2 linked regions of the Alloacidobacterium dinghuense genome follow. The protein of the gene in region 2 interacts with the protein of the main gene of each other region in a pairwise test. Links are inferred from orthologs where the notes say so. Each region holds a gene or a part of one and is shown on either strand. Other genes may lie near its edges.

Region 1 (15,910 bases), 4.9 Mb from region 2 along the record:
GTCCTGCTTTGGGTCGTAGGCGCGCAGGGCTGCCGCGAGAGCTTTGTCTCCAGCCAGATCGCGGAGCATCCAAAGCACATAGGTGGATTTGTTGCGGTAGTAGACAGCATCGGCTGCCTCGATCAGGGGTTGCCCCGAGCCCTCGCCAGGGCTTGAAGGCTCGCCTACCGCCAGTGCACCGCGCGATGCTTCGAGATGTTCGAGCGCGGCATCGCGGCCTTTGGTCTGCTCGATCCAGAGCGTGCCCAGAAAATTCGCCACACCTTCATTCAGCCACTGACGCGGAGATTCGAAATACGCATGCGCCATGCCGTGGCTTAGCGCGTTGGCCAGATCCTGCGGCTCAAGCGCCTGCAGACCGGTAGCGGTCACGGCTCCCTGCTCAAAGGCGGCGGCGTGCTTATCGGGCAGGTCGAAGATGGTAAGAGGCTCTTTCGGCTTGCTGCCGAGCCACTGCTCGATGAGCGGTTGCACCATGGTGGCCGCAGTCAGATAGCCCTGCACGTTCGGTTCGTCATAGTCGGCGGCGAGAACACGTATGCCATTCGCTTCATGCGTAATGCGGGTGGCAAGAAAGAGGTCGAGTGTGCCAAAACCGAGGCGTGTTGCCGGTAGTGAAAATGTGACGACGCCAGGGAAGGACGCCGTAGGCGTGACCGCGGGAGCCTGAACGGCGATGAAGTGGCCATCGATGACCGCGGAATTCGGAGCCGTTCCGATGTACTCGGCAGTTACCCGCATCGAAACCTGCGCGTTCTGCGAGCGCAGCTTCTGACGCCCAATCTCGGTGAAAAGCTTTGCGCCCTCGCCCAAAGCTTGCGGCACAGACGATACCGGATACCAGACCACGTCGCCAAAACCGCGCAGCCCGGTGAAGTCCTCAGAGATTTCATCCCAGTCAGACTGTTGCGCAAGGTCGGCTGGCGTGCCTATGTCTTCGAGTCTCTTGGTCGAGGCTGGAATCGCGCCGCTATATACGACATTGAGCGACTGCTCTGATTGGGGAGCGAGCGGCTTCGGCAAGACTACAACAACTTCACGCAGCTGGCCCGTATGGTCGGCATCGCTGTTGATGATCTGCTGGCTGAAGGCGAGCTTCTGGCCCTCGATGCTGATGCTTTCAAACTTGAGGGATGACGAGAGCTGCAGCGGAAGCTGAGTGAGTGCCTGGCTACCGTCGTTGCGAACCGTCACTCTCGCGCGGACGGCGATTCCCTGCTCCTTGAGTTGCAGATGCACGTCGAGATCGTAGGCGGTGAAAGTTACCGCTGAACGCTCTGTGTCACTCACCTTCGCATTTGCCGATTCCGCCTCTTTCGCCTCAGGCTGCTGAGCGTCTTTCGACGAGCGCGAGAACAAGACCTTGCCGCGCGGGGGCGGCAGCTGATCGTCCTGAGACGTGGGCTGCGCCTGTTCCTGCGTTGCGGCTGGCTTCGCCTGAGTTTGTGAACTGGGAGCCTGCTGCGCGAAGACAACGGCACTGCATACAACTGCCGCCAGAAGCGGCGTTACTACCTTCATGAACCTAAACCTTTTTGCTCTTTCTTTTTTGCAGGGGCTATAACCTTCGGCTCGGCCTTTGCTTCGCGCCGTTGCCGGGCGGCTTCATACAGGACCACGGCCCCTGCCACTGACACGTTCAGCGACGCCACATTGCCCGCCATGGGAATGCGCAGCAGGTGATCGCAGTGCCGCCGCACCAGATCGTGCAGGCCTGCACCCTCCCGTCCCAGAACCAGCACACAGTTAGACGTGAAATCGAATTCCTCGTAAGACATCGTTCCGCGCTCGTCGAGCCCAACGCACCAGAGGTCGTGCTCCTTGAGCTGCTCAAGCGCCCGGCTCAGGTTTACGACGCGGGCGATGGGCACGTGCTCGGCTGCTCCGGCTGAAGCCTTGATGGCGACCGGGCTCAGAGGCGCGGAACGGCGTTCGGTGAGGATGACGCCGTCAGCCCCGGCCCCATCGGCTGTGCGCAGAAGCGCACCCAGATTTTGCGGGTCTTCCACGCCATCGAGAGCCAGCAGCAGGCGCGACTTCCCTGCGAGGCCGTCGAGAAGATCTTCCAGCTCAAGCGTAGCTTTGGCCCGGACGACGGCGACCACGCCCTGGTGCCCGGGAGTTTTGGCAAGTTTGGTGAGGTGGTCACGCGGCTCGAAGCGGAGGCGGACGCCGGATTCGCGGCAGGCGTCGATGATACGCTGCAGGCGCTGGTCATGCCGCTCGCGGGCGACGCAGACGTGGTCGAACTGGCGGCTTCCGGCGCGCAGAGCCTCCTCCACCGGATGCAGCCCGTAAAGAACTTCCATTGAGTCTAGTGTATCTCTTGCGGCATCGTATCTATGTGCCGGATAATAAGAGTGTTAGCGGATCGCTCCTAAAGTTGCGCCACGTGCTCTCATCCGCCGCCGGGAATTTGCTATGAGTCCGATTGAAAAAGTGCAGAATTTTCTCTCCAAGAGAGTCTTTGGCGGTTCAGAGTCCGTCTCTCAACCTAGTATGAGCACAGCCTCCATCTCATTGACGGCACAGTCGCGACAGGAGAATGTCCTGATCGCGCAAGGACTGAAGCGACACGATGAAGGCCTGCTTGACGAGTTGATCGTGCAGTATCAGCATCGACTGCTGCGCTACCTGCTGTATCTGACGGGCAACCGCGAAGTCGCGGAAGATCTCTTTCAGGAAACGTGGATGCGGGTGCTGATGCGCGGTGCGCAATACAACGGCAACGCCCGCTTCGATACCTGGCTCTTTACCATCGCGCGCAATCTCGTCATCGATATGCGGCGCAAACGGACAATGGTGAGCCTCGACGAATTGTGCGAGAACGCCGAAGATGAGCGCGCATTCGAGGTGCCCAGCAACGGGCCGAATCCGTTTGAGCTTTACCAGGGATATGAAAATGGCCAGCTTGTGGCCAAGCTGCTCTTGACTCTCGATCCGCTTCACCGCGAAGTGCTAGTCCTGCGTTTTCACGAGGAGCTTTCGCTCGATGAGATCGCCCATGTAACGGCAGCTCCGTTGTCCACGGTGAAATCGCGTTTGTATCGCGGGCTGGCTGCGCTGAAGCCACGGCTTGAAGCGATGACCCGGCAACAGGAGGCTTTGTGAAGCAGCCGGGACCCCTTACAAATCCACAAGCTGATTGGCGGAATGCAGATCCACAGATCATCGAAATGCTGGCGGGCATGAATGCCGCCGCCGACATGAAGGTGGTTCAGCGGACGCGGCGTGCCGTGATGCTGGCTGCGGCTGAATTGCGCGAGCAGCGGCGGCGCAGTCGCCGGAATATGGCGGTTGTCCTGCTGACGATCGCTGTGTTTGCGATGGTTCTAACGCCTGCGATCTGGAGCAGCGTGGACGACTTTCTTGGCGGTGAGCAGTGGTTTGAGCTGCCCGGCATGGTGATGGTTCTCGTGCTGTTGCTCTTTTCCACCATCGTTGCGGCACTCATCATTGGCTTCCGAGGCCAGCGACAGATGCACGGACGGCGATAACGGGCGATGGCAACCAATTATTCAAACCGGGAAGAGTCGCAGACGTCATTCTCCAGCGAGCTGAAGCTGATTCCTCGTTGGTCGGTGGCGGCGGCCATCCTGGCCTTTGTGGTCATGGAATATCTCTTCTGGGTTGTGTTTCCGCATGAGCGCCATCATCCCGGACCGCCATTCGGATTGCGTCTCTACTTCGCGCTCTCATGGGGCGCGCTGGCGTCGCTCTACATGCTGATGGTGGGCTATATCAGCAACGATTCGCCACGCCGCGGCATGAGCGTGCGCATCTGGATGATCATCTGCCTGGTGATGCCTGGAGGTATCGGCGCTGTGCTCTATTTCCTGCTGCGTCAGCCGATCATTTCACTCTGCCCGGCTTGCGGCACGCATGTGCAGAGCGAGTATCATTTCTGCCCCCAATGCGCGTATCAGGTATCCGCATCGTGCGGAAACTGCTATCGCAGCGTACGTATCACCGACCTCTACTGCGTGAATTGCGGCCATGATCTCGCCTCGGACAATCGCCCGGCGCGACTGCACGCATTCCGCTAGCAAACCCGATACACTCTCTCGGGAGAGTGCTTTCTCTGATGACCATAATCGAACTCCCAAAGCCAGTCCGCGCTCAAGCTATTACTTCGATTCAACACTACTTCGAAGAGAATATGTCTGAACCTATCGGCGAGTTGGCCGCAGGGCTGCTGCTCAGCTTCTTCATCGAGGAAATCGGACCTGTCATTTACAATCACGCGATCTCTGAGGCGCAGACTCGATTGCAGCAACGCGTGTCCGATCTTAACGGTGAACTGTATGCGGATGCGTTTCAATACTGGCCCAGACTGGACGCAAGGAAGCGGAAGAATTCCCGCTAGTATTCCGGATACGTCAGGGATCGGATTCCTCGCCGACACGAATGCCTCAGAGCGTGTATTTCTGCTTCACATCTCTCAGCGTGTACTGGCCAGGCGCTGCAGAGGTGCCATTTGCTTGCCAGATTCCGAAAAAGGCTTCGCTGTTCGATCCATTCGGCGAACCCTTCCACGGTTCGTCATAAGCCTCAAACATGAATGTCTTGATCGCGTTCGCAACTGACCAATTCTTGATGGCCTCGTAGTGCCACTGGGCTTGCTGCGTGCTGGCCAGAAAATCGTTCGGCTGTGCTGGCTGAGAGCCCTTGCTCGGCCAGCCTGTTTCTCCAATCCGAATCTCAGTCGATACTTTTTGGCTCGAGAAGGCACTCTTGAGTGCTGCCAGTGTAGCGTTCATGCTGTTAGTCACCGCCTGGGTGAACGAAGCTTGATTTGGATTCCTCCCGATCTGACCGGCAATGTTGGGATCGAAATAGGCATACATATTCGCGTATACGAACCCCTCACATGCGGACAGCAGACTGAGCAGCGCTTGTCGCATGGCGGCATACCCCGGTGTTGCGTTACTGACTCCTCCCAGCACATCCCACTTTTGACGGGTTGTGACGGGCAGAGTGCGCTCATTGAAATTCGGGGCTCGCTTTGACTTTGCGTAGTTGATGAGCTCAACGATGGCTTGCGTCGAATCAGGCCCCCACAAACATTCATTGCCGATGACGAGTTCGATTACGTTGCCATGAGTTCTTGCCTGATCGAGTGCGTAATTGATCTCGGTCTTGGTCCATTCGACATTCAGGAAGTCTTTACCGGGGTCCGCTCCCTGTTGGTAACAGCCTGCAGAAACCTTTAGTCCCACATTTTTGGCGGCCTGGATGTTGTACCGGTTGGAATCTTGAATGTTAGGAACGTTTTGCCATACAAATGTGCCCTGTCCGTAGGTGGCGATTAAGGGAAATCCCTTCGCGACGGGACTGAGAAGCTGAGTCACCTGCTCCAACGTGTAGGTGTTGAAAAGGACTAGAACATTGTTGACCCATGGCCCCACGTAGGGAGAGAAGGCGATTCCATAAATACCTGTTGCAGCCATGTCATCCTCCTGCAACTAGAGAATAATCTCCATGAAACCACGATTTGACATGACGTAGAGCGTCTCACGTCACTCATCTCCCTTCACCTCTCGCGTTTGACCTCCCTTTCTGCGGCTTCCTATACTTAATCTTTGTGCTCTATGGCAATGACTGCACTCATCATCGATGACGAAGAGCTGGCGCGTGAAGAGTTGAAGTATCTGCTCGACACGACAGATGTGGAAGTGCTGGCTCAGGGAACGAATGGTATTGAGGCTGTCGATCTGATTCGCACGCACCAGCCCGACGTCGTCTTTCTCGACGTGCAGATGCCGGGGCTGGATGGTTTTGCCGTGCTCAAAAAGCTGCTGGAACACGGCGACGGCGAGCATCTTCCGCAGATCATCTTTGCCACTGCCTTCGATCAGTACGCAGTCAAAGCTTTCGACGTAAACGCCATCGACTACCTGCTGAAGCCCTTTGACAAGGCACGTGTGCTGCAGGCGCTGGAACGCGCGCGGCAGCGGTTGCAGGAAGTGCATTCGCACGACGACAGCGCGGTGAAACACGGCGACTTGAGCGGAGACATCCGCATCGGCGCGCTGCTCAAGCTCATCGAGCAGCAACAACAACCGCAGCGCCACAGCGGAAAAATCGTATTGCAGGCGCAGAGCCGCCTGCTGCTCATCGATCAAAAAGACATCTGCTTCGCTTCAATCGACGAGGGCGTGATCACGGTCGTAACGCCAACTCTTGAAGGGCAATCGAAATGCAGAACACTCGAAGAATTGCTCGACCTTCTCGATCCGTCAATTTTCTGGCGCGCGCATCGCTCCTATGTCGTCAATATCAACCACATCAAGGAAGTTGTGCCGTGGTTCAAAAGCAGCTACCAGTTGCGCATGGACGACAAGAAACAGACCGAAATCCCGGTGAGCCGCGCGCAGACTCGCAGGCTGCGCGAATTATTCAAACTTTAGTCCCTCTACTTGTTCTTGTTGCGGGCCTTCCACGCGACTGAAACGCCAAAGATACTGGCGTTCTTCCAACCAACGGGGAGATTCACCGACTGAAGCATGTAGTAAAGCCGCGTCGATAGATAGCCGGTAATCGGCAGCCGGATTCCCGTCTGGAAGCGATTCTGCGTAAAGGCGCTCCCACTGGAGAAGCTATTCGTACCGGGGACAACGAAGATCTCGTCATTCACAACCAGCACCGGAGGCCTTGTCACCCGAAGCGGAAGAACATAGTCGATTCCCGGCCGAAATCGTAGACGTGCGGAGGCAATGCGGTTTTCGGGGAAACGTCCCTCAGTCAGCATGCGGAAATTCGGCCGCCATCGGCCTGTCGTTCGCAACAGAGTCAGGTTCAGCAGAAGACGATTCTCATAAGAAGATGTTGGGTTACTTGGATAACGCGCATAGCGATAACTCGGCAAGAGCATGAGCCATGGCCTTGGACGAAATGCCAGGCCGGCCTGGCCAAAATACTCGAACAGGTTCGAAGCCCCATCGTCGAAGCGTTCGTGAAATTCGGATTCCAGAGATTTCGTCTTCGACAGATCGAAAGAAATTCCCTGATCGAGCCAGAGCCCGATCTGATGCTCGTCTTCCGGGTCTTCCGGCTGCTGTTGCTGCGCGCGGACAGGAAAGACAATGCAACAGCACAGCAGAAGGAGGATAAGGACCGTTCGATGATTTGCGGTGCGGTGAAAACTGGAGACGTCGTCATCGCTCTGCGGTGCGCGAGCCCATCGTCCATTGAGATGGACCCGTAATCTCATCGAGACCCAGTATACCTAGAGAGGCGACACCTTTGGTTCTGCAATCACTCAGGGATACTTAATGCGACACGGAAACGGGCGGCAGGTCGTACACCTCAATGGCGCCCTGGCGCAGAATCGCGAAACGCAGTCCATCGGGTGAGAGTGCGTAGTTCTGCCCCGCGCTGAGAATCGGTGTTGCATTCTTGACAAGACGCAACTGACCGGTCTGCGTATCGAAGACTCCAATCATCTGGTTCACGATGTTGGTTTCGTCGATCGGGTCCATGATGCCGACAGAATGATTTACCTGCAAGGAACTATAGGCGAAGCGGCTTCCGTCCTGCGTAAGCTGGAACGTTGGCCAGATATAGCGGCTCTCCCACTTCTGTTGCCACAGGGTTTTCCCATCAAGGTTCACCGCCATTACCTGATGATCATTGCTGGATCGGGGGCAGGTCATCACCAGAGTGACATCGCTGCTGATTGTTTCCTGAGAAGGATGGCAGTTGGACTGAACCTCGGTTAGTGTTCGCGCCTCGCCGTGAAATGGCATGTAGCGAATGAGCCATTTGTTCTCCTTGCCCGGAATCGCCTGCAGGTGGCCTTCGCCCATCATCGGAATCTCGACTGCATTTAGCGTCTCAGCGTGAGCAATCACAGAGCGCGTGTCGGCACGCATGATGTAAATCTGTATTGGCTTCGGCTGAGGCGTCGGATCTCCGAGCGTTGGCACGGTGCTCGCGACCGCCTGCCGGTTTTCTTTCTTGCTCTCCGATTCAACGACCAGCATCTTGCGGTCCGGCGAAATTTGGACCGATTCAAGCGCTGTTTCGAGGTTTATGTAGGGTTTCAAGTCCAGCGACGTGTCGGTAACGAAGAGGCTGCTGCGCTGTCGCACAAGAAAATGCCCCTCAGCCAGGCGCCACAGATAACGTGAGCGGTCGTGCATGCGCCAGTCTGTTTTGGCCGTCACGTGGCCGCTGGGTAACTCGAGAACAACGGCTCGAATCGTCTGGTCTTCGTCATCCGGTGGCTCATCCGGCAGGCGCTTCATCAGCCCCGGCAGCCGGAACGTGAACAGCAGATGATCCTTGTCGATGAAGTCGAGAGAAATCGATGACAGCCGCGATGTCAGATAAAACGAGCTTGGTGCGACAAATCCCAGCGGTTCTACGGGAATGCTCAGATCAGGCTTCGGCCCTGGATCGCTATTCTTCTGCCCTGCGCGCGCCTGAGTTGTTACACACAGGAGGGCCATGAAGAACGCCAGCAGCATTCGGACCGGTACCGGCAGGTCCATCTTCAAACCCATGCCCAACATTCTCCTACAAAAAGGAAACGATTGACTTTCTTCGTTCGTATGTTTTTGATAACGCTAGCTTGCCTTGTTTACCTCATAGGCAACTTTTTGAGGCCTGTATGCCCTTTTTGAGAACATCGATTGTCTCCGGCATGATGCTTGCCGGCTGTCTGATTCCTGCGTGCCTGAACGCTCAGGATACTACTGACATGCAGAAGAATCTTAAAGCGCTTGACCCCAAGCTCATGGATACCAGCGCCGATCCATGTGTCAATTTCTACCAGTATTCCTGTGGAGGATGGTCAAAGCAGAATCCAATCCCAGCGGATGAATCCTCCTACGGACGCGGCACCGAGCTCGAAAACCAAAACCGTCTCGTGCTGAAATCCATTTTGGAAAAAGCAGCAGCGGGTGGTTCAGAACGCAGCGCGAATGAGCAAAAAATTGGTGACTACTATGCAACATGCATCGATGTAAATGCAGTGAACGAGGCCGGGCTGAAACCACTGCAGCCGTTACTCGACCGCATCGCCGCGCTGAATTCGAAAGATGGCCTGCCGGAACTGACGGCTTACCTGGACAGTATCGGGATCGGCACATTCTTCGGCTTCAGCTCCGATCAGGACTATAAAGATGCGACGCAGCAGATCGCTGAATTCGATCAGGCCGAGCTTGGCCTTCCGGAAAAAGGGTATTACGACCGTACAGACGACAAATCTGCGAAGCTGCGTGACCAATATAAAGAGCACGTCGCCCGCACCTTCGAACTGCTGGGCGAGTCGCACGAACAGGCAGCAAAGGACGGCGACACGGTTCTGAAAGTCGAGACAGAATTGGCGAAGCATTCGCTAACCAACGTCGAGCGGCGCGACCCGCAGGCACTCTACCACAAGATGACGCTGGCCAATTTCGAGAGCAGCGCTCCGAACTTCGCATTCAACAAATACTTGCGTTCGCTCGATATTCCGCCGGTGGACTCTTTGAATGTCACCGAGCCTAAATTCTTTGTTGGGTTGAACGAGGTGCTGGCCTCGACCGATCTCGATTCGCTCAAGGCCTATCTGCGTTGGGCGGCGGTACGGCAAACGCCGAGCATCGCATTGCCACAGGCGCTCGATGAAGAGTCATTCAATTTCTACGGCAAGATTCTTGAGGGCCAGCCTGAGCAGCAGCCGCGCTGGAAGCGCTGCGTCCGTTCCACGGACCGCGACCTGGGCGAGGCATTGGGTCAGGTGTATGTTGCCCAGCGCTTCAGCTCGCAAGACAAGCAGCGCACGGTTGAGCTGACGCATGACATCGAAGCCGCTATGGGGCGCGACATCGATCAGCTCGAATGGATGAGCCCGGCGACCAAGACGCGCGCGAAGGAGAAGCTGCACTCCGTCGCCAACAAGATCGGATACCCAGACAAGTGGCGCGACTACTCAAGTCTGGAAGTGGTTCGCGGAGATGCCTTCGGCAACGCACGCCGCGCAGTGGCATTCGAAGTTCACCGCCAGATCAACAAGATCGGCAAACCCGTCGATCGCGGCGAATGGGGCATGACGCCGCCGACCGTAAATGCCTACTACAATCCGCAGATGAATGACATCAACTTCCCTGCCGGAATTCTGCAGCCGCCATACTTTGATCCGCGTCAGGATGATGCCGTCAACTACGGCGATGCGGGCGGCGTGATCGGTCACGAGCTTACGCATGGCTTCGATGATGAAGGCCGCCAGTTCGATGCGGCAGGCAACCTCAAAGAGTGGTGGACTCCGGAAGACGAAAAGAAATTCACCGAGCGCGCCGATTGCGTCGTGAAGGAATACGACGGCTTCGTAGCAGTCGACGATCTGCACGTGAACGGCAAGCTCACGCTCGGTGAAAACATTGCCGATCTCGGCGGATTGAAGCTCGCCTTCCTCGCCTATCTCGATCGCGCGCAGAAAGCCGGTGTGGATGTGACGAAGAAAGGCGATGCGGAATACGGCGGCCTTACTCCGGACCAGCAGTTCTTTGTCGCTTTCGGGCAGAGTTGGTGCCAGAACAACCGCCCTGAAGACCTGCGCTTGCGAGTGCAAACCGATCCGCACTCGCCGGAAGAATTCCGCGTCAACGGCGTCGTTGTAAACTTGCCGGAATTCCAGAAGGCCTTCGCCTGCCAGACCGGCCAACCCATGGCCCCTGCAAAACGCTGCGCCATCTGGTAGCAATCCGCTAAGACAATCGCGCCCGCTCCTCGCGGGCGCGGAACCCAATGGAAACTTTTTTTTGAAACCGCATGGAAACATTTATTTCGGTATAGCTTGTAAATTCAGTTTATACTGAAATTACAGTCTCAGGAGAATATTCCATGACCCTGTCGAAAGCTGCGCTCGAATTCATACTTCACTGGGGCGAGATGGGCAACCGCTGGGGCGTGAACCGCACAGTCGCGCAGGTACATGCACTTCTGTATCTGTCGCAAGAACCGCTCACGGCAGAAGACATCGCTGAGGCACTCCAGGTAGCCCGGTCGAATGTCAGCAGCAGCCTGCGTGAGTTGCAGAACTGGGAATTGGTTCAAATAACGCACCAGATCGGCGATCGCCGCGACTTCTTCTCTACCTCGCACGATGTATGGAGTCTCTTTCTCACGGTGGTAAGGCAGCGCATGGAGCGCGAGATTGAGCCCACCATCGCTGTACTTGGAAGACTTGCCACAGAAACACGCGCGGAAAAGCCTGAGGTGGCGGCACGCATCGCTGGCATGCACGCGTTTCTACAGGAACTGCACGGGTGGTACCAGCAGGTGATTGAGTTGCCGCCCAGCACATTGCGCACCCTCGTGAGCATGGGCGCAGGCATAACTAAGTGGCTGCCAGGCCAGCGCAAGGCAAAGGGGGAGAAATGATTGCCGCGGACGTCGACGCTATCAAGGAATCTGCAGCTCAAACAGTGGCTGCGGCAAAGGCCACACCACAGATCGGCCTGGAACAGTATTACAGCGAAGCAGGTCCCGACTATGCAGCCTGGAGCCGCGAATTCAATATGCATTTTGGGTACTACCAAGCCGGGACAAACCCTCTGCATCGCGAAAGCATGTTGGAGCAGATGAATGCAGAGGTGCTCGCACGGCTACAGTTGGATGATGTCGCGGAACCGCAACTGCTCGATCTTGGCTGCGGTCTCGGCGCCACGCTGCGCAGTTTGGCGCGCCGCCTCCCGAATGCGCGACTGTTTGGACTAACGCGAGTTCCATGGCAGGTGGAACAGGCGCGCGCTCTAAACGAGGCAGCCGGATGCAGCGAACGCGTGCGGCTGATCGAGGGCGATTACGAAGACACTCTCCTACCGCCTGCCAGTTACGATGGCGTGTACGCGCTTGAAAGCAGTTGCCATGCGCACGGTGCAAATAAGAATGCGTTGCTGGCGGAGGCGCATCGCTTGCTTCGACCCGGCGGACGTCTCGTTGTTGCGGACGGTTTTCTCAACAGCAACCGGTTCGCCAACACACTTCAAAAGCGCATCTATCTCAAGCTCTGTGAGTGCTGGGTCATTCAAGAACTGGCACAATTGCATCTCTTCACGGCACGACTGAAACAACTTGGGTTCGCAGATATTACCGTTGAGCACTTGCAGATGCGTGTCGCTCCTTCGGTCGCACACATCCCTTGGGTGACGCTGAAGTTTCTGCTCACGGATGTAGTGTTCGGCGAACGAAAAATGACCCGTGCTCGCTGGAACAACGTGCTGGCTCCGGTATTGTTGCCGCTCGTCGGCGCACCATTGGGTCCTATGATCTACTGCATGATCACAGCGACAAAATGCTGAACACTGCGAGTTATTCTTTACCAGTCAGTTATACACTGCTAAATAGATGCGGCTTAGTCCGCTGATTCTAAACAATCGCCGCACGGCACAGCCCTCGTAACCATAACAAAATAAACGATCTTAGCACAAACGACCGGGGTACTACCGAATCGTCACAGCATGAATCGGAGCGCGCCGATTTCCAGCTTGTGCCACAGTGAATACATGCCTTCAATTGCAACCAACAGCGTAAGAATACCCACTCGTGCCTTGATTGGCTATGGGGCATGCGCGCTTGCCGGATGCTTGTGGGGAACAGGGTTTTTCTTCGGCAAGATCGCGCTGGCTGAGATGTCGGTAGGACACATGGTGCTCTACCGCTTTCTCTTTGCCTGCCCTCCGCTATTCTTCTTGCTGCGCCGGCCGGGATTCACGAGCCGCGACTGGACACTGTTGCTGATCGCTTCGTTTCTTGGAATTCCCGTGCAGTACTTGCTGCAATTTCAAGGGCTGGCGATGACCACGGTTAGCCACGCGGCGCTAATGGTCGGCACTATGCCGGTGATTCTCGCCGTGGGTGCGTCGATCTTCGCGCATGAGCGGCTCGATTGGATGGGATGGCTGGCCCTGGCCGGATCGACCGCAGGCGTTTCGATGATCGTCCTCGGAGGTCATCGCAGCCCATCAGGACATGGCCCTACACTCGCGGGAGATCTTCTGATCGTGATTTCTCTGCTGATTGCTCTGGCGTGGGTCCTGCTGAACAAGCACCTGATGCAAGGCCACTCGCCGATGGCCGTGACCGCCTATGGTCTGCTCACTGGCACGGCCATGCTCGCGGTGTGGGTTGTCTTCAGGGATGGTACGCCGCCGGTGCATGGGGTCAGCATCAAAGCATGGCTCGCACTCGCCGCCAGCGGTCTGCTGTGCAACGCTGCCGCCATGCTGCTATGGAACACGGGGATTCACCGCGTACCTGCCTCACGCGCAGGGGTCTTCCTGAATATCGAACCGGCTCTCGGTTCGATTCTCGGCGTGAAGTTACTGGGAGAGACACTGGGCCCGCTGGCGTGGATCGGGGGTGGACTGATTCTCGCAGCCGCCATCACGCTGACTGCAGGAGGCAAGGGCGTAGAAGAAGTTGTCGTTGAGTAGCGGCTCAATCTAAGCTCCGCATATTCAAGCAAATACCACTGATTCCTTCGCTCATCTTCTCGGCCCGGGAAAATTCAACGAAATTCCTTCGCATTCGTAAGTCATTCCGTGTTAGCGTTTTGGCGATTCAGAACTCGCCCATGAGGCGCATGCTAGGAGGAATCGTTTGTGACACCAACATTGATTCGTCGTTCGGTCGCGGAGTTTCTGGGTACATTCTGGCTCGTCTTTGGAGGTTGCGGATCTGCCCTGATTTCAGCGGCGTTTCCTGAGTTGGGCATCGGCTTTGTCGGCGTTGCGTTTGCATTCGGATTGACGGTTTTAACCATGGCTTACGCCATCGGCCATATTTCGGGATGCCACCTGAATCCCGCTATATCCGTGGGACTGGTTGTCGGCAAGCGTTTCCCGGCGAAGGACCTTCCCGCCTACGTCGTTGCGCAGGTGTTGGGCGCAATTGCGGCTTCCGGCGTTCTCTACATCATTGTTACCGGCAATCCGTCATTCAACGCCGCGAGCAGTTCGTTCGCCTCGAATGGATTTGCCGAGCATTCACCGGGTAGCTATTCGCTGCTGGCCTGCTTTGTTGCCGAATTCGTTTTAACCTTCTTCTTCCTTTGGGTGATCATGGGCTCCACAGATAAGCGCGGCGTGCCTGCCGGCTTTGCACCGATCGCAATCGGTCTGTGCCTCACGCTCATTCACCTGATCAGCATTCCGGTTACGAATACATCGGTAAATCCCGCACGAAGCACGGGACCGGCCATCTTCGCTGGATACTGGTGGCCGTTGCAGCAGTTATGGCTCTTCTGGATCGCGCCTATTCTCGGTGGGGCGGTCGGCGGTGCGGCCTACCTCTTCCTTTTCAAGGAACCCGATAAATCTTTTTAACCCCGAAGTAGCCTTCCATAACCAGGAGCGGTGTTGTTACGAATGCCGCTCCTTTCCTATTGCAGACAACATATAAGCAACATCCTTTGTTCCTATCAGCATTTCCTCAACTGAGTTAGAAGAGATACGCAAAGGTTACGCAATCGGATTTATGGGCGAAGAATATTTTTCCAGCCCTCGTAACGGAATCTCTGCTTCTTTCACTACTTGTGCGTAAGACATCTCTGGGCCTCGGGGCCACCTCCCCAAAATCCTACAAAAGAAAGAAGTAGAAACGATGAATCAGCGTGTGTTCTCTCTCGTTTCGGCATTGCTCCTTGCTGCGCCTCTGACAGGCGTAGCTCAAGAGCAGCAGCTGCATCAGCTGAAGCCGAATGAACTTGCAACCAATGTTGCGGGTGTAACCACAATCGCAGCTCCACCAAAGGGATTTAATCCTCTTAGCGCCTCTGATCAGGAGCTGGAATACTACGGCTTCCCGCCGCGGCCGAACGAGGTCGACGCTCCAAAAGCATTCGCGAGCTGGCAGAAAGCGATGAAGGCATCTCAAAACCGCGTGACACCTGTACTCGAAGTCACCAAGAACTTTGCTGGTCCGGCGAAATTGAAGGCTGGCGCGAGTGCTGCCGCACCTGCGAGCGGCAACGCAGCTCTCTCCTATAACTGGAGCGGCTACGTCAATACGAATGGAGTTACCAAGTATGGCAGCTCTTCTTTCTATTACATTATCGGCGACTATGTTGTTCCCGTTGCCCGTCAGGCTTACAGCAAGTGCGACGGAACCTGGGACTACACGGTAACGTGGGTCGGAATTGATGGCTGGGGATCAGGCGATGTACTGCAAGCCGGTAATGAAGCTGATGCATATTGCAGCGGATCCACGAAAGCTACCTATTACTCAGCATGGTATGAGTGGTATCCCTATGGCTGGACACGCATTCCCAGCCTTCCAATTGCTCCTGGCGATGATCTCTTCGTTGAAGTCTGGAGCACCTCCTCAACCGCAGGTCATGCTTATCTCGTGAACTACAACACCGATCAGTATGTGATCATCAACTTCTCTGCGCCTCCGGGAACGCAGCTGGTAGGCAACAGCGCAGAGTGGGTTGTGGAGCGCCCGGGTGTTGGTGGTGGTCTGGCAACACTGTCGAACTATATTTCGGATTACTTCTCGGATGCTTATGCTTATAACTTCAGCTACAGCGCAGTCGATCCGGGCAGCGCGGGATCGTTCCCTGTAACCATGCTCGACAACAACGGCTATGCCATTTCGTATCCCACGCCTCTGGGCGTGAATGCGATCTGGATGCAGGACGAAGGCTCAGCTCGGTACTAATTCTGGATCAAAGAATTAGGGCCATCTGCCTTGCGAATGACGACGCGAACCTGCGTCGTCATTCGTTTTTGTGTGTATGGAGTGACGATTAAGTTAGAGATTCCAAACTCATCGGAAACGAAGTGCGTGCCGGCCTCACTACTTCTATGTAAGTCATCCCTGGGCCTCTGGGCCAAATCCATACAACTTCATACAGAAAGAAGCAGGAACGATGAAACAGCGCATGTTTTCCCTCGTTTCGGCTCTGCTCCTTGCTGCG
Region 2 (15,869 bases):
GCACGGTGAGCCTCGCGGCCTCCGCCTTCGTCGCCGAAGAGCAGGCCAATGGAGTAGACAACCGGACCCTGCAGGTCCTGCACGCGGCGGATGGTCTGCTCAAGGTTCAGGCTCGATGCGTTGTCCTCGCCGTCGGTGATTATCAGCAGGACTTGCTTGGGCCTCTTTGCGCCTTTCGCGAGTTGATCGGCGGAGGCGACGACGGCATCGTAGAGAGCTGTTCCGCCTTTGGAGTCGATGTGCGCAAGACCGTCGCGCAGCTTGGCGATGTTGGAGGTGAAGTCCTGGTCGATGAAGGCCTCATCGGAAAAGTTCACGATAAAGGCTTCGTCCTGCGGGTTGGAGGCTTTGACCAGATCGAGAGCTGCGGTGTTCACGGCTGCGCGCTTGTCGCGCATGGAACCGGAATTGTCGATGAGGAAGCCCATCGAAACGGGAATGTCCTGGTGCTGGAAGGCGGCGATCGTCTGTTGCACACCGTCTTCAAAAACGTGGAAGTTGTCCTGTTTCAAGTCGTTGACGATGCGGCCATTGTCGTCGAGGACGGTGGCGTTGAGCACAACCTCATCAACGTCGCGGCGGAAGGTAAAACCGCCCTTTTCCTTTTCCAGGTCTGTGCCGGGCCTAACCGCATTGGGATTTGATGGACTTACTGGCTGGTTGTCGGCCGCGTCCGGGGAGACGATCGGATCCCGGTCCACGGTGAGGGGCGTCTGCTGTTCCGGCTTTGACGACTGTGAAGACGCGGGCGCTTGAGCCCAGATTGCAAACGAAGACGCGACGAGGAGAAAGAAAAAGAAAATATGCCGTTTATTGCAAAGGCGCATAGTATCCGGTGCGAGCATGAACGGTAAGCTGAGGCAGCCCGGCAGGCGGCACCAGCTTTACCTTCACTTTACGCCACTTGCCGTCCTTCCGTTCATCATCCGGTTTATATCCAAGCACATATTCATTGCGCAACTCGGCGCTGATCTTTTCGGCAATATCGCCCATCTCCGCGATGTCGTCTACGCGGAAGAGGCGTCCTCCAGTTTCCGTGGAGATGTCGTTAAGCAGCATGGGACCAAGGCGCTCCTCGGTAGTGGCGGCGTAGGGGTCGAAGATGCCGATGGAATAAATCTGCACGTTGGACTCGCGTACCGTGGAGCGGACCTCGTTTTCCGTGTAGCGGCTGCGATTGTCACCCCCATCGGAAACGATGAGGATGGCGCGCCGCTCATACTTGGCCTGCTTCATTTTGTTCAGGCCAAAATAGATAGCGTCGAGCAGGGCGGTGCGGTGCTCGGCGTGGACGGAGGCGAGGCGCGCTTCAATATCCTGGGGCGATGAGGTGAAGTCCTCGATCAACTCGGGGCGATCATTGAAGCCGATCACGAAGAATTCATCCTGCGGATTAGCGGTGTGCATGAACTGCAGGATGGAATCGCGCGCACGTAGGACCTTATTCGCCATGCTGCCGCTCAAGTCGAAGACAATGCCGATCGAAACCGGGGCGTCTTCCTGCGAGAACGACTTGATGCTTTGGATCTTATTGTTTTCGTAGAGGAAGAAATTCTCTTTTTCGAGGCCGGTCACGAGACGGTCCATCGGGTCGGTCACGATGAGCGGGACAAGCACGAGGTTGACGTCGACACGAATGCGCTCATTCCGACGGGCGGTCATGGCGGCTTCGCCTTCGAGCAGAGGCGGCTGCGTGGTGGGGTCGGGTTTGGGCTCCGGCGGCGGGACGTGAACCTTATTCAGTTCGTCCTCCTGCGCGCGGGCTCTGGGCACAGAAATGACGAATCCGATGACAAGCAATACAAGGGAGATAACTGCCGAAAGGCCGTATGCAGTTCCACGGGTCCAACGAGCGCTTTTGCGCCCCAGCGAGAGCGCCATGCGAGTGGGTCCTTCTTCCAGAGCATCGTAGCACGGTGTAGGCATGGCTGGCCTTGAAGTTTTCGATGCTATCAGAATAAGGAGCGAAGACGTTCAACATTATCGATGAATCGTTTTTGCTGCACGGGGTAGCGGGATGCGGAAATTCCTGGAAATGCGTGAGATACAATGCAAAGAGCGCAACAACTCAGACAGATTTCACGCCGGATTTCCGGCATTTTCCTGGAGTTACGACCGTCCGCATGGCCCGCATTTATCCGTTTCGCGCATTACGTTATAACCCCTCCCTTGTTCACGTAGAGGACTGCGTTACGCAGCCGTATGACAAGATCACGCCTGCCATGCAGCAGGCGTATTACCAGAAGAGCCCCTATAACCTGGTTCGCATCATTCTGGGGCTGCCGGAATTGTTCGATGGCAAGGAGACGGGCGACGTCTATACCCGGGCTGCCAGGGATTTCAAGGAGTGGCGGGAGAGCGGCGTGCTGGCGCAGGAATCCGAGCCTTGCATTTTTGCCTATGCGCAGAAATTTACCGTGCCCGGTTCAAACGGTCAGGTGATGGAACGCCGTGGATTTATTGCCCTTGGCGGACTGCACAATTACAACGAAAAAGTGGTCTTCCGGCACGAGCAGACTCTGTCGAAGCCGAAGTCGGACCGTCTGAATCTGCTGCGGGCGACGCGCGCGCATTTCGGACAGATCTTCATGCTCTACTCTGATCCGGGCCTTACGGCGGAGAAGCTACTTTTCGATGAAGATGCTACTCCTGATATTGAAGTGACGGATGAGTACGACGTGCTGCATCGCGTATGGAAGATCAGCGATGAAAACACGATCAATATTCTGACCAGCGAGTTGGCGGACAAGAAGCTGATTATTGCCGACGGGCACCATCGCTATGAGACGGCTCTGAATTACTCGAAGGAGCATGCACCGGCGCAGGCCGCATCAACCGAGCGCAACAGCTATGAATTGCCGCAGCCACCGTATGCGGAAGCGGCTGTGATGATGACCTTCGTGAACATGGACGCCGAGGGACTGGTGATTCTACCAACGCATCGCGTAGTTTTTGGGCTGAAGGATTTTGATCCCGGCGCATTTGTGGAACGCGCAAAGGCTTACTTTGATGTGGAGCCGGTGGCGTCCTCGGAAACGGCTGCACTGAAGGCAAAGCTCACGGCTGCGAGCAAAGGAAAGACGGCCCTGCTGACTGTCACGAAGAGCGGAAATTACCTGCTGACAGCAAGGCCGGACGCAGTGGCGAAGGCTCTGAGCACTCTATCCGAGCGGCAGCGGCAGTTGGATGTGGCGCAATTGCACGGATTGGTTTTGGAGCAGTTGCTCGGCATTACCCCCGAGGCGATTCGTGAGCAGGCCAACCTGCGCTATCTGCGGGATGCGGGCGAGGCCATCGAGCAGGTCGCGCGCGGCGATGCGGATGTGGCCTTCCTGATGAATCCGGTGACGATGGCGCAGTTGCGCGAAGTTGCCTTCGCCGGCGACGTGATGCCGCAGAAATCTACCGACTTTTTCCCTAAACTATTGAGTGGCCTTGCGATCTATCCACTGGATTGATTTCCGGAAAATGCTGCTAAGCCTGTGCGCGCTGCTCGCAATCTCTGCAGCAGCCGCGCAGGAGGCCCCACCACCCCAATCGAATCTGCCGGACATGGGCAAGTTGCCGGCGGTGCCTCCGGCGCAGCGGGCGCAGGTGCAGCCGCAATATGTAGTCGTGCTGGATGCGGCCCATGGCGACGGCGATGTCGGCGCGCAATTCAGCGACAAGATGTTGGAAAAGGACCTGACGCTTGGATTTTCCGTGCGTCTGCGGCAGGCGCTTGCTTCTCAGGGCATTCAGGTGATCACCACGCGGGATGCGGATACGCAGGTCTCGATGGTGACACGCGCGGAGACTGCGAACCACGCCATGGCTGCAGCGTGCGTCACATTGCATGCCACGGCTACGGGAAGCGGCGTGCATCTGTTCACATCGTCGCTCGCGCCAACTCCATACACGAAGTTTTTGCCGTGGCAGAGCGCGCAGTCCGCGTATGTAACGCAGAGTCTGCGTTTGTCTTCCGAGATCAGCACGGCGCTCGGACACGCGGCGGTTCCGGTTACACTGGGGCGCACAGCGCTCACGCCCATGGATAGTTTTGCCTGCCCTGCAGTCGCCGTGGAGATTGCGCCCCTCATAGGTGGTAACACAACAACGGCCACACCGCTGACCGATGTTGGCTATCAGAACAAGATCATCGGCGCGCTGACCGCAGCGCTCACGCAATGGAAAAATGACTGGAGGCAGCAGCCGTGATTCCGCGCTTCCAGCGTTTTCTGTTCGCCGCGATGCTGCTCGCAGCGGTCGTGATGGCGGTGGTGCTGATCCGCATGCGGGAGCGAGCGCACGATCGCTTGATGACGGCGGTCGACAGTCAGCCTTTGAATGAGTTGTCGAGCGCGTCGTCGAGTGCGCCGGTCGAAAAGATCACGCTGCTGGTGGCAAATGACCTGGATGGATCGCTGATTCCGGTCGAACGCAGCTTTCCCATGCCGAAAGATCCGAACGCGCGAGCGCGTGTGTTGATGGAGAAACTGCTGGAGGAGTATGCAGCGCCCAAGTCGACGCATCCTATTGCAAATGCTTCGGGCGTGGACGAGGTGTTTCTGATGCCGTTGCCGCAGCAGAAAGGCGCGAGCCAACAAGGAGAGATGGCGGTGGTGAATCTCGACGCAGCGTTTGTTCAGGCGCAGCCATCTGGGATCGAGCCGGAGACGCTGACCTTGCTTTCCATGATTGCGACTCTGCATGCGAATCTACCGCAGATTACAGAGGTACGCTTTCTGGTGGATGGTCAGCAGAAAGACACGCTCGCCGGGCATGCCGATCTGACGCGCGTCTACCTTGCATCGGACACGCAGACGGCGGTGCGCCCATGAAGATTGGTGTCTTCGACTCCGGTATGGGCGGCTTGACGGTTCTTGGCGCGCTGCTCAGACAGCTTCCAGCGGCAGACTACATTTATCTGGGCGATACGGCACGGTTGCCTTACGGCTCGAAATCGCAGGCGACCATTGCGCGCTATGCGGTTTCTAGCGCGCGCTTTCTTGTGGAGGAAGGTGCGGAGTTTCTTGTGATTGCATGCAACACGGCGAGCGCGCTGGCCCTCGACGCGATTCGAGAAGCTGTGCGTGTCCCAGTGTTGGGCGTGATCGAGACAGGAGCAAATGCGGCCCAGGTTTCTTCCTTGACCGGCGATGTGCTGGTAATTGCAACCGATGCCACGGTGCAGAGTCATGCGTATGAGCGGGCATGTGCGGAACATGGTCTGCGTGCGCTTGAAAAGGCGTGTCCGCTGCTCGTTCCTCTTGTAGAAGAGGGATGGATCGAGCATCCGGTCACGCTGGAGGTGCTGCGGATTTATCTTGCGGAATTGCTGGAACAAGCCGAAAGGCCGGGCCTGAAGCCGGATACGCTGGTGCTGGGATGTACGCATTATCCTTTACTGCGAACGCAGATTGAGCGCGCTGTTCCGGATTTGCGCGTGATCGATTCTGCGGAAGTAACCGCATCCCAGGTGTCGGCTGCACTCATAGAGTACGTTCACGATGGAACGAGAGAGCGCAGGTTTTACGCAACGGATTCGGTTGAGAAATTCAAGCGCCTGGGCACGCGGTTTCTGGGAGAAGCCATTGACTGCGTCGGCCTGGTCAATCTCGGTGGCTGATATCCTTACGTGTTTGGAGGAAAGAGTTGCATGTTGAATCTTGAAGGACGGGTTGCCGTTGTTTTTGGAGTGGCGAACAAGCGCAGCATTGCCTGGGCCATTGTGCAGAAGCTGCACGAGGCGGGCGCGAAGCTCGCGATCGGCTACCAGAACGAGCGACTGAAGGCAGAAGCCGAAGGACTGATTGCGGATTTACCGGGCGCAGAGGCGTTCCAGTGCGACGTATCGAATGACGCAGAGATTGCGCAGGTTTTTGAAGGACTGAAGGAACGTCACGGCAAGCTGCACGTGCTGGTGCACAGCGTTGCGTTCGCTCCCGCTGAAGAACTGAAGAACGATTTTTTGCAGACGTCGCGCGAAGGCTTTCGCGTTGCTCACGATGTGAGCGTGTATTCGCTGATTGCGTTGAGCCGCGCAGCTGCTCCATTGATGACCGACGGCGGAAGCATTATGACGTTGACGTATTACGGCGCGGAGAAAGTTGTCCCGCATTACAACGTAATGGGCGTGGCCAAGGCGGCGCTGGAAGCGACGGTGCGTTATCTGGCGTCAGACCTCGGTAAATTGAACATTCGCGTAAATGCAATTTCAGCTGGGCCGATCAAGACGCTGGCCGCGCGCGGAATCGGCGGTTTGGGCGACATGCTCAAGTCGCATGCGGATCGCGCTCCATTGCATCGGAATGTGGAGCAGGCCGAGGTCGGCGGGACGGCGCTCTTTCTCGCATCGGATCTATCGAGCGGCGTGACCGGTGAGACGGTGTACGTCGATTGCGGCTACAACATCATGGGCTTTTAGCTTCATCCTGCCGCAACGGCCAAGTGTAAGGTTGCAATCGTGGAGGCGCAAAATGCCTGTTTATCAATACAGCGTACTCAAGGGCGATCCGCAGTCGGGCAGCCTGTCTCCTGACTCGCATCCGCATTATCTGATCAATGTAGATGCGGGTGGGACGACGTATCAGGTTGCAGTCAACATTGAATCGACCGACGGATCGCAGGTTCTCTACTTCATCAACGAGAATTTCACCCCGCCTGATGCCGGAGCGCTGGATGCTCTTGCTGTCGGCATGACGCAGTTGAGCACGCAGGGCAATCCGGCAGTCGACTATGTGCGCAGCACGGCAAATGGGCAGCCGATTGTGACGCTCAGCGAAATGCAGTTGCTCCCGTTGCCGGGGCAATCAGCGTCTTCGAACCTCCAGAACGCGGTGATTCAGTATCTAAATCAGGCGATTGCCGATGACAACGGTACGATCTATGCCTTTGGCAGCCAGTACACCGACGGCACGGGCATTCACGACATCCACATGAACCAGGGCAATCCTCCCGGCGCATATGAGAAGGACAATGGCATCTGGCAGGATGGGCTCCTGGTGTTTGAACTTCCGGCGAGTGGGACGTGGGCTGCGATCTTCATTGCCTTCCAGACGGAGTCGTGGACAACGGACAGCAACGGGAATCCGCAATAATGTTGGTTACGGCAGTGCAGGTTGATCGCTTTCGTCCTTGAGCGCGATCCCTGATTTGCCGAGTCTGCGCGCGGCGAGCATCAGGTGATGCAGCTTGTGCGCTGCGGATGGATAGCTGAGCCCTTCAGGACGCACGTTGGAGATGCAATTTCTGTCCGCGTCTGTGCAGCCGATGTGAGGCTTGTACGTCAGGTAGATGCCGAGGCTGTCGGGTGAGCTTAGGCCGGGGCGTTCACCGATGAGCATTACAGTCATCTCAGCATTGAGGAGCTCTCCGATCGCATCGCCAAGCGCGACGCGGGCCTGCGTCGCGATGATGATTGGCGCGAGGTTCCAGCCTTCTAGCTTGCGCATGATTTCTTTGAGGACCGGAACTGCGTGGCGCTCCGGGGCGATGGCGGATAGGCCGTCGGCTATGATGAAGACCGCATACATCGCTTCGCGCAGCGTCTGATCCGTGAGCAAGGATCGACTTTGCTCGTTGAGCTTGCGGCCCAGATCCGGACTGCGGAGATATTCGGCGCGATCGCTAACCGCGCTTTGTACCGTGATGGATTCGAAACCGGATGCAGTGAGTTCGCGAGTCATTCGGTCCGCGTCGAACATGTTGTGAACGGCGTCGCGAGCCCGCGCATGCGCCAGGGCAAATTCAAGAACTTCGTTTGTTGGCAGGCTGTCACCGGCGCGACCCAATGCTAAACGCGCATTGGTGAAACTGCGCAGACGCGTCCACGGGTTCTGAATGATTTCTCTCATGCGCTTTCAAGCAGTCGGGCGGCGCTTGGAGGCAGACGGTCGGCGAGGGTGCCTTCGCGATCGGTGATTCCCATTTTTTCCAGCCATGTTTCAAATTCCGGTGCGCGCTTCAGGCCGAGGACGCGCCTTGCGTAGAGCGCATCGTGGAATGAGGTGCTCTGGTAGTTGAGCATGATGTCGTCGGCTCCAGGCACGCCCATGATGAAATTCACGCCGGCGACAGCGAGCAGCGTAAGCAGCGTGTCCATATCATCCTGGTCGGCCTCGGCGTGGTTGGTGTAGCAGATGTCGCATCCCATCGGCAGGCCGAGCAGCTTGCCGCAGAAGTGATCTTCGAGTCCTGCGCGCGTGATCTGCTTGCCGTCATAGAGATACTCAGGGCCGATGAAGCCGACAACAGTGTTCACCAGGAGCGGCTTGAATGCGCGGGCTACGGCGTAGGCACGGGCTTCGCAGGTTTGCTGGTCGACTCCATGATGCGCGTCGGCCGATAGAGCGCTTCCCTGCCCGGTTTCGAAGTACATCACGTTGTCCCCGACTGTGCCGCGATGCAGTGCCAGCGCGGCTTCGCGAGCTTCCTTGAGCAAGGCGAGATTTACGCCAAAGCTGGCGTTTGCCTTTTCGGTTCCTGCAATCGACTGGAAAACGAGGTCGACGGGCGCTCCCTGTTCGATTGCCTGCATGGTTGTGGTGACGTGCGCGAGCACGCATGATTGCGTTGGAACTTCGTATCGCTCGCGGAATTTGTCGAGCATGTCGAGCAGCGTTGTGACTGCGGCGAAACTATCGCTTGCCGGGTTGATGCCGATGACCGCGTCGCCGCAGCCGTAGAGCAGTCCATCGAGCATCGATGCAGCGATGCCTTTTGCGTCATCCGTGGGATGATTCGGCTGCAGGCGCACGGACATGTGTCCTTTGAGGCCGATGGTGTTGCGGAAGCGTGTAATGACGCGGCATTTCTGCGCGGCGAGGATCAGATCCTGATTGCGCATCAGCTTTGAGACGGCAGCCGCCATCTCGGGGGTGATGGATAGCGCGATGCGCGTGAGGGTCTCTGTGTCCGTGCTTGCGCTCAGGAGCCAGTTGCGGAAATCTCCAACAGTGAGATGACTGATCTCTGCAAATGTGCTGGCGTCGTGGGTGTCGATAATGAGCCGCGTCACTTCGTCGGATTCGTAGGGAATGACGGATTCTTCGAGAAAGCGCTTGAGCGGCACTTCAGCGAGCGCCATGCGCGCGGCTACGCGCTCTTCTTCGCTTGCCGCGGCGATGCCTGCAAGCTCGTCGCCGGAGCGCAAAGGACTAGCATTTGCCAACAGCGTTTTTAAGTCGTCGAAGCGCCATGTGCGGCTTCCGATGGTGTGCGCGTAGGCCATGTTTAGTCGGCGGCCCGCTCACGCTGATGACGCGTGAGCAGGAAGTAGATAAATCCTGATCCCAACAATGCGAGAAAGACAAGCGCGACCAGGCGATTGTAGTAAAGCATGGTTCCCATGCAGAGCACGGAGCAAATGAGCGCAAAGGCTGGAAAGATGGGATAGAGCGGCGCCTTATAGCTGCGGTGCAGGTCAGGCTGTGTGGTTCGCAGGCGGAAGAGCGCGAGCATGCTGAGGATATACATCAAGATCGCGCCGAAGACAGACATGGTAACAATGTTCGCAGTCAGCGTTTGTCCGCCAAAGGTGATGAGTTGGTCGCTGTAAATGGCAGCAATGCCGACGACGCCTCCAGCGAGAATCGCAAGCCACGGTGTTTTGAATCGCGGATGCACGCCGGCGAGAAAGCGCGGAAGATAGCCAGCGCGGGCGCGCGAAGATTTGTCGCGAATAGCCGAGGATGATTCCGTGAAACGATGCGACGAGGCCGAAGAGTCCCAGCCAGACGAGCATGTGTAGCCATCCACTGCGCGCTCCCACGACGATCTTCATCGCCTGCGGCAGAGGGTCGTTGATGTTTGCGAGCTTCGTCCAATCACCCGCTGCTCCGGCGAAAAGCATCACCCCCAGCGCCAGCGCTACCAGCGTGAGGATACCTGCGATGTACGCGATGGGAATCGAACGCTTCGGATCTTTCGCTTCTTCGGCGGCCATGGCCACGCCTTCGATGGCAAGAAAGAACCAGATTGCAAATGGAATAGCGGCAAAGATACCCGGGACTGCGTGCACGGTGAATTGATTCTGGCCCGCCCATCCACCCTGAAGAAAATTGGCGAAATGAAATCCGGGCGTGACGACCGCCATGAACACCAGTAGCTCAAAGATGGCGAGCAGAGTTACGAACAGTTCGAATGTGGCGGCAATCTGCACGCCAATGATATTCAGCGTCATGAAGACGAGATAGGCCCCGAGCGCGGCATGTTTTGGGGCCAGCGACGGAAACTGCACGTTGAGATAGGCTCCGATGGCGAGCGCGATGGCAGGTGGCGCGAAGACGAACTCAACCAATGTGGCTGCGCCTGCAAGGTAGCCTCCAACTGGGCCGAAGGCTGCCCATGCATACGCAAACGGACCGCCAGCGTGCGGAATGGAGCAGGTCAGCTCGGTAAAGCTGAAGATAAAGGTCGCGTACATGGCCGCGATCAGGAGCGAAGTGACAAGAAAACCGAGCGTGCCTGCGTTGGCCCAGCCATAACTCCAGCCGAAGTATTCGCCTGAGATAACAAGTCCAACTGCGATGCCCCAAAGCTGCCAGGTGCCGAGCGTCTGCCTGAGGTCGTGATGCGTTGTGACGGGCGGCGATTCGATGGCGTGCGACACGCTTGAGAGTATCCGCCTTTACGGTGGACTTATGGAGGGCGCTTCGCGCCTACTAACGTTATATAGACAAAGCAGGTCTTTCGACTCCGCACTCCGTGCTGTGCTCAGGATGACAATGTAGAGAGAGTTAGTCTTTGAGCGTCAGCGTGATCTTGCGCGAGTCGCCGCCGGTGGTCTTCATCACGATTTCGCCGTTACTGCGCTTGGCCACGCTCGGAAACTTGTCGCCCCATTCCACCAATACGATGCTGTCGGGCGTGGCGATCTCATCGAGGCCGAGCGAGTCGAGCTGGCGCTCCTGCTCGATGCGGTAGAGATCGAGATGGTAGAGCATGACCGGCTCGTTTTTTCCGTGATCATGGAGGGTGCCTTCGTATTCGTGCATCAGCGTAAAGGTGGGGCTCGTCACTTCATCCGGTTCGGCGGCGTCGAGGGCTTCGGCAATGCCCTTCACCAGCGTGGTCTTGCCTGCGCCCAGATCGCCTTTCAAGATAAGGAACTTTGGTGGCGTGAGCAGTTTCGCGATCTCACGTCCGGCACGGATCGTATCGGCGGCGCTGTTCGTCTCGAACTCGTGGACCTTCGTGCCTGTGGCCTCTGTCATCGCGGCATCCCCTGTATCCAAACATACCCGCCTTTGTCGTCGGAGCGGAAGCGAAAAGCTGTTGAAAGGTGCGCAACGGTGTCAGTGGCAAGCAGGGTGTGCTCGTCGTGTTCCCACACGGCAAAGTCGGCAGCCAGCCCGTGGAGATAGACGGCGGCGTTCACCGCTTCTCCGGCTAGATGCGGATATTGCGCCAACATAGCCGCTATGATGCCGGTGAGGATGTCTCCGCTGCCACCTTTGGCCATGCCGGGATTGCCGGTGGTGTTGATGGCAATCGAACCGTCCGGATGGGCGATCAGAGTGCGCCATCCTTTGAGCACCAGCGTGACATGATTTTTCATCGAAAATTCACGAGCCAGCGCTTCGCGGTTGGCTTGAACTTCGCCGGTGCTGATTCCGGCGAGCCGAGCCATCTCTCCGGGATGCGGCGTTAAGACGCGTAACCGGTTGCGGCCATTGATCTTGCCGGGATGCTTGGCGAGGATGTTCAGGGCGTCGGCATCGAGGACCGCGGGAAGATCGGTCTTTTCCAGCAGGCCGAGAAGAAATGCTTCGGTCTCCGCCGACTGGCCCAGCCCCGGACCAATCGCGAGCACCGTTTTCTTGTCGAGAAGCTCTTTGAGCGTTTCGTCATCGAGATTGCTGCTGCTGATTTCTCCTTTGCTGCCGGCACGCAGGGGAATGGTCATCAACTCGGGCGTGATGCGCACAACCGAATCGAGGATTGGTTGCGCTACGGCGGCGGTCACCAGGCCGGCCCCGGTGCGCAGGGCTGCGAGCGAAGCCATTGCAGGCGCTCCGGACTTTCCGTATGAGCCGCCAACCACGAGTACGTGACCGAATTTGCCTTTGTTGCTCTCCGCGGGACGTGGAGTCTCGGTGATCCTCTTCGAAGCTCCCGCCCAGGTGAGGTTTAACTCGGATTCGATGGCTGCGTCGGGCGAGCCGATGGGGGCGACAACAATGGGCTGATAGGCGCTGTCGGTCAAGTTGCCGCTGACGTGCGCTGGCTTCGGAGCGGTGAAGGTCACGACCGCATCGGCGCGATAGGCGCCCTCGGTGCGATACTCGCGGGAATCCGAATCCCAGCCGGAAGGAATATCGACGGCGACGACCGGCGCGTCGAGGCTGTTGATCCGGTTGCGTAAAGCCATCGCCACGCCCTTCAGCGGAGGCCTGAAGCCGGTGCCGACGACTGCGTCGAGAAACAGGTCGGATTGATTGAGGATATCCGTGATCTGAGCTGAAGAGAGAGACTCTTCGTCCGGCGCAAGAGCAGGCGCGATTTCCATGCGCTCAAACATCTCTTTGGCGTCGCCTTTCAGGTCAACCGGATAGCCGAGCAGCAGCACCTTGACCCGGCGGCCCTCCCCGGCCAGCACGCGCGCGGCGACAAAACCATCGCCGCCGTTGTTGCCTTTCCCGCACAGAACAGTAATGTTCGCCGCGCGCGGAAATTCCTGCAGCGCGAAGCGGGCGACGGCGTGACCGGCGTTGTCCATGAGGTCAAGCGAAGCGATTCCGTAGCGGTCTACAGTGATGCGGTCGCATGTCTGCATCTCCTCTGCGGTAAGAATTTTCATGATGTAGAAATCGTACCTGAACAAAAACGGCCTCCGCGATGGAGGCCGGTCGTTTCAGAAATTTAAGATGCGCTATTCGGTGACGCCGATAGCTGTCTTGGTTGTATCCGTTGGCTGCTTCGCGACGAAGTAGCTCTTGTCCCAGAGGTTGCGGTAAAAGAGGCCGGTCAGCTCCGCGGCTTTGGGACCGAAGGTCGGGCGTCCACCTTCGAGGAAGAAGACGGTAACGATGCGACCGTACTGCGTGTCAGCGTAGGAAGCGAACCAGCCGAAGCGAGTGCCATTGTTCGAGCAGGTTCCGGTCTTGCCCATCACCGGGAACTGGTTGAAGTTGGCACGTAGCGAGCGCGCCGTTCCATATTGCACCGCGGCCTGCATGCCGTCCTGAATTTCTGGGATGAGCTTGGCAATATCAAGCGTGCGCTTGATGCGCGGCTGGAAGTTCACCACCTCTTCCGGTGTCGTCGGGTGCTGCAGGTAGTAGAGCGTTCCACCGTTGGCGATGGAGGCGACGAGCGCGCCGAGTTGCAGAGGAGTCATCGAAACGCTTTCGCCGAAGGAGCACATGCGGCCCACGCCGCCCTGGCTCTCCGGCAGCTCCTGATCGGGATAGACGCCCAGCTGCTCGTTGGGGATGTTGTAACCGGCCAGCTCGCCCAATCCAAACTGATTGGCATAGTGGCGAACGCGCTCGAAACCAAGGCGGCGGCCCAGCGTCTCGAAGTAGAGGTTATTCGAGTGCGCCAGAGCTTCGGTGAGGTTCATGTGATACGAACCGCCGAGGTTGACCGGCGTGTCCTTCGTAACAATGCCTTCATCGAGCGCGGCCAGGGCGACGGAAAGCTTGATCGTCGAGCAAGGCTCAGCGCCGCTCGACAGGGCAAGCTTCTGGTTGACCATCGCCAGTACGCGCCCGTTGCTGGGATCGATGGCGACGACTGTGCCGTTCATGTTGCCCAGCGCATCGATGGCGGCCTGCCGCACAACTGGATCTTCTCCACCGATCGAGTCGCCGTTCGTGAGATCAATATCTGTAAACGAACTACCAGTGAAGCGCTCGTAGGAGCGGTGACGATGAACTGTCGTCAGGCTGGCGCGGCGAACTCGGCCGTGACTGGTGGTCGTGGTGAGAGAAACATTTGTGACGCGGGCAGGGCGGCGGCTGTGCTGCAGATGCGAAATATGCTGCTGGGCGCTGGCCGATTCCTGCACATGCGTGCGGGTGGTATGGCGGGTGGTGTGGTGCGTCGTCGTAGTAGTTGTGTCCGCCGCGAGCGCGGCGGGTACCGCAACCAGTCCTGCAAGGAAAACGAGGTGTGCTATGCGTTTCATGAATCCATTCATCCTGAGCCCAGCTACTCTTTGAAGGCCGTTCTCTTCTTATCGGCCTCCATGCATCTTGCGCATAGAAACAGCCTGAACTTCTAACAAAAAATACTTGTCGCCCGACCAATAGTTCCGCAATGGTCCGTCCCGTTTCCATTCCGGACTAACGATCGATCCTATTTCACCACAGTTACAACCCGCATACAGCCGGAATGATGCCCCCCGGCATTACTTTTGATTACTGTACTTTAGGATGGGTTCCTGATTAAGCAAAATTTTGCTTTATCCCCATCCAATTTCTATTATTACAAACCGCCGCGACGCATGAAGGCCGGGATATCCAGATTTTCACCGGACTCCTCCTCGTGCATCAGGCCGAAAACATCCGATAAAGGCGCGGGCTCAGCGACCGCGACAGCCACCGGTTCCGGTTCGAGGATCACTTCCGGCTCGGGGACATAAACGGGCTCCGGGGCCGGCTTCGACGCCGCCGGCTTGACCGGAATCGAGATCGACCGGCGCGGCATGTCCTCTTCCTCGCTCATGAACCGGGGAGTCGCAACCGTGGCCTCAACATGGGTTTGCACCTGCACCCGAGGCAACACCGACTCGCGCAGAGCCGCAGTCAGCATGCGCTCGCGGCGCTCGGGCATTTCCTCGCGGAAGCCGGTGGCGATGACGGTGATCTTGACGTCGTCGCCCATCGATTCGTCGAGCACAGCGCCGAAGATGATGTTGGCATCTTCGTGGGCGGCGTTCTGGATAAGAGTGGATGCGGCGTTTACTTCGCTCAGCTTCAGCGTGCTTGATCCGCTGATGTTGATCAGGATGCCCTTGGCTCCGTCGATCGCGCCATCTTCAAGCAGCGGCGATGCCATCGCCGCCTGCGCGGCCTCAATGGCGCGGTTCTCACCTCCGCGTGCTGCCGTGCCCATTACGGCGTACCCCATGCCAGCCATCGTGGTCTTCACGTCGGCGAAGTCGCGGTTGATGATACCGGGGATGGTGATGATGTCCGAGATGCCCTGCACGGCCTGGCGCAACACATCGTCGGCAATGCGGAAGGATTCAAAAAAACCCGCGTCCTTCGCGACAGCCAGGAGCTTTTCGTTGGGGATGACGATCATCGTGTCGACGCTGTCGAGCAGTTCCTGCATGCCACGCTCGGCCTGCGCCATGCGGCGCTTGCCTTCAAAGCCGAAGGGTCGGGTTACGACGGCGACCGTCAGCGCGCCCATTTCACTCGCCAGCGAAGCGATCACGGGAGCAGCACCCGTGCCGGTGCCTCCGCCCATGCCGGCGGTAACGAAGACCATGTCCGCGCCTTCGAGCGCTTCGATGATTTTTTCCGAGTCTTCGAGCGCGGCACGGCGACCCACGTCTGGATTGGCGCCTGCGCCGAGGCCGCTGGTCAGCTTCATACCGAGTTGCAGCTTTACCGGAGCCTGCGAGAGTTGCAACGTCTGCGCGTCGGTGTTGGCGGTGATGAACTCGACGCCCTCGACGCGCGCGGAGATCATACGATTGACGGCGTTGCCGCCGCCGCCGCCCACGCCGATGACCTTGATCTTCGCGCCGGTGGGTAGCTGTTCGTGATACTGAATGCGGATTTCTTCTGACGGGTTCATGGCTAAGACTCCTACAAGCTTCCTGCAAAGATGGCGCGCAGCTTGGCGCGCAGACCCTGGTCTTCCGCCGCACGGGTCACGCTGGTGCGGTGGGCATACAAAAGCATTCCTACTAACGTGGCGTTCTCGGGGGC

What was found.
Region 1: the proteins of H7849_RS25425 (region 2) and rlmB interact in binary tests that used the Escherichia coli proteins (3 or more experiments, as listed by UniProt). The link is inferred for Alloacidobacterium dinghuense from one-to-one orthologs.

The regions. Positions count from the first base shown.
Region 1 is NZ_CP060394.1:1,138,895-1,154,804, reverse strand. What follows is about bases 414-3,306. They hold rlmB (23S rRNA (guanosine(2251)-2'-O)-methyltransferase RlmB), read right to left. Parts: upstream 2,310-3,306; coding sequence 1,518-2,309; downstream 414-1,517. Other genes in these bases: H7849_RS04640 (hypothetical protein), read left to right, coding at 3,108-3,306; H7849_RS04645 (RNA polymerase sigma factor), read left to right, coding at 2,422-3,111; H7849_RS04655 (M1 aminopeptidase family protein), read right to left, coding at 414-1,521. Also shown: more of H7849_RS04655, read right to left, coding at 1-413; more of H7849_RS04640, read left to right, coding at 3,307-3,497; H7849_RS04635 (zinc ribbon domain-containing protein), read left to right, coding at 3,504-4,046; H7849_RS04630 (DUF2164 domain-containing protein), read left to right, coding at 4,085-4,366; H7849_RS04625 (glycosyl hydrolase family 17 protein), read right to left, coding at 4,413-5,450; H7849_RS04620 (LytR/AlgR family response regulator transcription factor), read left to right, coding at 5,592-6,410; H7849_RS04615 (DUF2490 domain-containing protein), read right to left, coding at 6,416-7,213; H7849_RS04610 (hypothetical protein), read right to left, coding at 7,272-8,507; H7849_RS04605 (M13 family metallopeptidase), read left to right, coding at 8,615-10,687; H7849_RS04600 (GbsR/MarR family transcriptional regulator), read left to right, coding at 10,831-11,370; H7849_RS04595 (SAM-dependent methyltransferase), read left to right, coding at 11,367-12,290; H7849_RS04590 (DMT family transporter), read left to right, coding at 12,495-13,424; aqpZ (aquaporin Z), read left to right, coding at 13,593-14,315; H7849_RS04580 (G1 family glutamic endopeptidase), read left to right, coding at 14,593-15,651; H7849_RS04575 (G1 family glutamic endopeptidase), read left to right, coding at 15,863-15,910. UniProt on the Escherichia coli protein: Specifically methylates the ribose of guanosine 2251 in 23S rRNA.
Region 2 is NZ_CP060394.1:6,033,617-6,049,485, reverse strand. What follows is about bases 10,487-13,338. They hold H7849_RS25425 (NAD(P)H-hydrate dehydratase), read right to left. Parts: upstream 12,782-13,338; coding sequence 11,192-12,781; downstream 10,487-11,191. Other genes in these bases: H7849_RS25420 (penicillin-binding transpeptidase domain-containing protein), read right to left, coding at 12,854-13,338; tsaE (tRNA (adenosine(37)-N6)-threonylcarbamoyltransferase complex ATPase subunit type 1 TsaE), read right to left, coding at 10,719-11,195; eat (ethanolamine permease), read right to left, coding at 10,487-10,591. Also shown: H7849_RS25485 (VWA domain-containing protein), read right to left, coding at 1-827; H7849_RS25480 (VWA domain-containing protein), read right to left, coding at 811-1,926; H7849_RS25475 (DUF1015 domain-containing protein), read left to right, coding at 2,040-3,458; H7849_RS25470 (N-acetylmuramoyl-L-alanine amidase family protein), read left to right, coding at 3,469-4,197; H7849_RS25465 (GerMN domain-containing protein), read left to right, coding at 4,194-4,820; murI (glutamate racemase), read left to right, coding at 4,817-5,608; H7849_RS25455 (enoyl-ACP reductase FabI), read left to right, coding at 5,639-6,406; H7849_RS25450 (YukJ family protein), read left to right, coding at 6,459-7,079; ethanolamine ammonia-lyase subunit EutC, read right to left, coding at 7,086-7,835; H7849_RS25440 (ethanolamine ammonia-lyase subunit EutB), read right to left, coding at 7,832-9,211; H7849_RS27700 (hypothetical protein), read right to left, coding at 9,214-9,456; more of eat, read right to left, coding at 9,404-10,486; more of H7849_RS25420, read right to left, coding at 13,339-14,113; cell division protein FtsZ, read right to left, coding at 14,413-15,735; cell division protein FtsA, read right to left, coding at 15,747-15,869. UniProt on the Escherichia coli protein: Bifunctional enzyme that catalyzes the epimerization of the S- and R-forms of NAD(P)HX and the dehydration of the S-form of NAD(P)HX at the expense of ADP, which is converted to AMP.